Regions from separate parts of the Acetanaerobacterium sp. MSJ-12 genome, predicted to be linked through region 1. Evidence: predicted binding sites of a transcription regulator. Region 1 holds the regulator's gene; the other holds the start of a gene.
What was found. Region 1 encodes CtsR, which represses protease genes until heat stress. Its sites were predicted from a motif close to AAGGTCAANNAAGGTCAAAT; they were not measured.

Region 1 (2,387 bases):
TTCCCTTTGTGCTATAATGGCGGGGAATCGTGAAAAAGGGGAGGGCGCTTGAGATGGCGAGACAGCTGCAGAGCGAGGCCCTGCGGTGCGAGTGGCACCGGGGCAAAGAGGGGGCAGAGGACGGATTTGCCCTGCGGATGGAGGTCTTTACCTACGAGCAGGACTTTCCCGCCGAGATCGAGGTGGACGAGGTGGACGACACTGCATACCACCTGATCGTCCGCCGGGGCGGCGAGGCGGTGGCCGTCTGCCGCCTCTTTCCCGGCGAGGAGCCGGGGCAGTACATCGTCGGCCGGGTCTGCGTTAAGAAGAACTGCCGGGGCCAAAAGCTGGGCCTCTTGCTGATGGAGGAGACCGAGGGCAAGGCCCGCGAACTGGGGGCCCGCTCGCTGCTGCTGCACGCCCAGGTGCAGGCGGCGGGCTTTTACGAGGCGGCGGGCTACACCTCCCAGGGCAAGGCCTTTACCGAGGACGGCTGGCCCCATGTGAGCATGCTCAAAGAGCTGTGAGAGAGAAGAGAGAGCGGGCGCTGGTGAAGCGCCCGCTTTTTTTGCCAGAAGGCGAAAAACGGCGAACGATTTCAAAAATGGGCGCGCGGGAGAGCTATTTCCAATATTTAATACTTTGACTTTTCCTGACTTATGGGTATACTGATTCTATAAGGTCAGATAAAGTCAGCTCCTATTGCATAGAGATAGAGACGAGGCCCAGAAAGGGGAAGGGGAACGATGAAAATCAGCGACTTGATTACCCAGCGCATCCTCCAGCTGATGGAGGAGCAGGACGGCATTGCCGAGATCCAGCGCAACGAGTTTGCCGGGGAGATCGGCTGTGTGCCCAGCCAAATCAACTACGTCCTCACCTCCCGCTTTACGCCGGAGCAGGGCTACACCATCGAGAGCCGCCGGGGGGGCGGGGGGTACATCCGCATCACCCGCATCACCGTGGGGCCGCAGAACTTCATCATGCACGTGGTCAACTCCATCGGCGAGGCGCTGGACGAGAACACCGCCCGCATCCTCTTAAAGAATCTGGCCCAGCGGGAGATCTTGAGCGAGGACACTGCCCGGCTGATGCTCTCGGCGGTGTCCGACAAGACCCTGCGCCCCTGTCCCCCCGACTGCCGCGACCGGGTGCGGGCGGCCCTGTTTAAAAATATGCTGCTCAACGCGTGAGGAGGAAGCGATATGCTCTGTGACATCTGCAAGAAAAACCAGGCCCAGATCAGCTACCGCCAGGTGGCGGGCGGGCAGGAGACCATTTTGCACCTCTGCCCCAGCTGCATGGCCAACATGGGACTTTTGGGCGGCGGCATCCTCGCCGGGGCCCTCTTCGGGGAGGGGCACACCCCCCAGGTGCAGCGGCGCTGCCCGGGCTGCGGCAGCACCTTTGAACAGATCGCCGAGAAGGGGAAGTTGGGCTGCGCCCAGTGCTACGCCTTCTTCGGCGAGGACGTGGCGCGGATGGTGGGCAAGATCCACGGCAACCTGACCCACCAGGGAAAGATCCCCCACTCGGCCCACCTGGCCCCGCGGCAGGACCGGTCGGCCGAGCTGGCCGCCCTCAAGGAGGAGATGCAGGCGGCCGTCGAGAGCCAGAACTTTGAGCGGGCGGCCGTGCTGCGCGACCAGATCCACGCCCTAGAACAGCCCGAGTGCGCGAGAGGGGAGGGGGAGCAGTGATGGGCGAGAAGTGGTACTTTCAGTCGGGCCCCGAGGGGGACGTGGTGATTTCCAGCCGCATCCGCCTGGCCCGCAACGTGGGCGATCTGCCCTTCCCCGATTTGATGAGCGCCCGGCAGCGGGCCGCCTTTATCCAGCGGGTGCAGGCGGCGGTGGAAAACGCCGCCTTTGGCGAGGGGCTGCAGCTGCGCTATGTGGACGTGGGCGCCCTTGACCAGAGCCACCGCATGGCCCTGGTCGAGCGCCACCTCATCAGCCTGGAGATGGCCAAGGCCGGGGGCGGCCTCCTCCTCTCGGACGACGAGACGGTCTCGGTGATGCTCTGCGAGGAGGACCACCTGCGCATCCAGATCATGGGGGCCGGCCTCTGCTGCGAAGAGTGCTGGCAGCTGGCCGACCGGCTCGACGACCTGCTGGACGAGGGGCTGCACTTCGCCTTTGACGAGCGGTGGGGCTACCTGACCCACTGCCCCACCAACCTGGGCACCGGGATGCGGGCCTCGGTGATGGTCCACCTGCCGGCGCTGGAGCGCTCGGGATACCTGCGCAGCCTGATTAACAGCGCCTACAAATTGGGCATAACTATTCGGGGAACCTACGGCGAGGGCACCTCGGCCGAGGGCAGCTTCTACCAGATCTCCAACCAGTTGAGCCTGGGCCTCTCGGAAAAGCAGGTGCGGGACAATCTGGCCGCGGTGGTGCGGC
Region 2 (2,387 bases), on a different contig from region 1:
CCTTTGCCCTGCGGGACGTGGATTTGAGCGTGCCCAAGGGCTGTATCATGGGCCTGGTGGGGCAAAACGGCGCGGGCAAGACCACCCTGCTCAAGTTGATTTTAAACCTGATTGCCCGGGACAGCGGCGAGATTTCGGTGCTGGGGATGGACAATTTAAAAGAGGAGATGGCCATCAAGCGGCAGCTGGGGGTGGTGATGGACGAGAGCGCCTTTCACGACTTCCTGACCCCGCAAAAGGTCTCCAAAATCATGGCGGGCATCTACCCCAACTGGGACGGAAGGCAGTTTGCCGACTACCTGCGGCGCTTCGGCCTGCGGCCGGGGGATTCCATCAAGAATTTTTCCCGGGGAATGAAGGCAAAGCTCTCCATCGCCGCGGCCCTGAGCCACGCGCCCCAGCTGCTGCTGCTCGACGAGCCCACCAGCGGCCTGGACCCGGTGGTGCGCGACGAGATACTGGACATCTTTGCCGAGTTCATCGGCGACGGGGAGCACTCGATCCTCATCTCCTCCCACATCACCAGCGACTTGGAGCGGGTGGCCGACTACATCGCCCTGCTGGATGAGGGCCAGCTGATTTTTTGCGAGGAGAAGGACGCCCTTCTCTACGGCTACAGCGTGCTCAAAGGCACCCGGGAACAGCTGGAGCGGCTGGACCGCAGCGAGCTGATCGGCCTGCGGGAGACCAGCTTTGGCTTTGACGCGCTGGTGGAGCGAAGCGAGGAGAACCGCCGCCGCTTTGAGGGGTTGGTCTTTGACCGCTGCACCCTGGAGGAAATGGTGCTCTACTTTATAAGGGGGAAGAAGAGATGAAGGGACTTTTGCTCAAGGATTTCTGCATCTTCGGCAAATCGGCCAAGTTTTACATCCTCTACCTGGTCGGGATGGCGGTGTTGGGGCTGGGGATGAAGAGTTCTGCCTTTATTGTGGGGATCGTGGTGATGATGCTCTCCATCCTCTGCATCAGCACCTTCTCCTACGACGACATGGCCCGCTGGCCGGCCTATGCCGCCGCGCTGCCGGTGAGCCGGGGCAAGGTGGTGCTTTCCAAGTATGTGCTGGGGATGGGGATGCCCCTGCTGGGGGGCGTGATCGCCCTCCTCATCACCGTTGGGTACTCCTTTATCCGCCCGGAGAACATGGTGGAAAACGCCCTGACGGCGGGGCTGACCGCCTGCGTGGGGATGCTCTTCAACCTGATTTTGCTGCCGCCCACCTTCAAGTGGGGGGCGGAGAAGAGCCGCATCATCCTCTATGCGGCCATGGCCGCCGTCTTTGCCATCGTCTTTCTCGCGGAAAAGCTCCCCGCCCTCAAGCTGCCTTCCCTGCCGCAGCTGCCGACGGGGCTCTGGGTGGGGCTGATCGCCGCGGTGATGGTGGGGTTGACCCTGATTTCCTACGGCGTCTCCTGCCGGATCTACGCCAAAAAAGAGTTTTAGAGGACCGTGCCAAAGGGCGCGCCCCTCCCCAAACAGAGGGAGGGGCGCGCCCTTTTTTGGTGTGGAAAAGGGGAAAAACAAAAGGTCAGAAAAAGTCAAAAATATTTTTGCGGCGTTCACAATTTGTACACAGGTATCGGGTATATTGTATTTAGCACTCAAGAGAATAGACTGCTAAAAGTGTGAAGAGAATGGGAGGGTGGTTCCAATGAACGCCAACAAACTGACACAGAAATCGCTGGAAGCGGTGCAGACCGCCCAGAGCCTGGCCATAGAGCACAGCAATGTGCAGATCGAGCAGGAGCACCTGGTTTCGGCCCTGCTGGAACAGCCCGAGGGGCTGATCCCCTCGCTTGTCAAAAAGATGGGCTGCGACCTGGAGGCCCTGCGCGCCGCCGTGCGCCAGCGCATCGAGGGGATGCCCGGTGTCTCGGGCCCCGGGCGGGAGCCGGACAAGATCTACGTCTCGCAGGAGGTGGACCAGGCCCTGGTGCAGGCCGAGGCCGAAGCGGGGCGGATGCAGGACGAGTACGTCTCGGTGGAGCACCTGCTGCTGGGGTTGCTGGAGCGGCCCAGCGCCTCCATGCGGGAGATTTGGAGCCGTTTTGGGGTGAAAAAGGACGGCTTTCTGGCCGCCCTGTCGTCGGTGCGGGGGAATACCCGGGTCACCAGCGACACCCCGGAGGAGACCTATGACGCCCTGAAAAAGTACGGGCAGGATCTGGTAGAGCTGGCCCGCGCCCAGAAGCTGGACCCGGTCATCGGCCGGGACGCGGAGATCCGCAACGCCATCCGCATCCTCTCGCGCAAGACCAAGAACAACCCGGTCCTCATCGGCGAGCCCGGCGTGGGCAAAACCGCCATTGCCGAGGGGCTGGCCCTGCGCATTGCCAGGGGGGATGTGCCCGACAACCTAAAAGACCGCAAGCTCTTTTCCCTGGACATG

Region 2: the regulator CtsR is predicted to act here: its motif matches at 1,523-1,542, upstream of clpB (ATP-dependent chaperone ClpB).

What each region holds. Positions count from the first base shown of each region.
Region 1 covers NZ_JAHLPK010000011.1:65,879-68,265, reverse strand. The annotation lists gene KQI11_RS11785 (hypothetical protein) at 1-33, shown strand, start outside; gene KQI11_RS11780 (GNAT family N-acetyltransferase) at 54-509, shown strand; gene KQI11_RS11775 (CtsR family transcriptional regulator) at 729-1,175, shown strand; gene KQI11_RS11770 (UvrB/UvrC motif-containing protein) at 1,188-1,682, shown strand; gene KQI11_RS11765 (ATP--guanido phosphotransferase) at 1,682-2,387, shown strand, end outside.
Region 2 covers NZ_JAHLPK010000006.1:192,538-194,924, forward strand. The annotation lists gene KQI11_RS08730 (ABC transporter ATP-binding protein) at 1-815, shown strand, start outside; gene KQI11_RS08735 (ABC-2 transporter permease) at 812-1,441, shown strand; gene clpB (ATP-dependent chaperone ClpB) at 1,650-2,387, shown strand, end outside.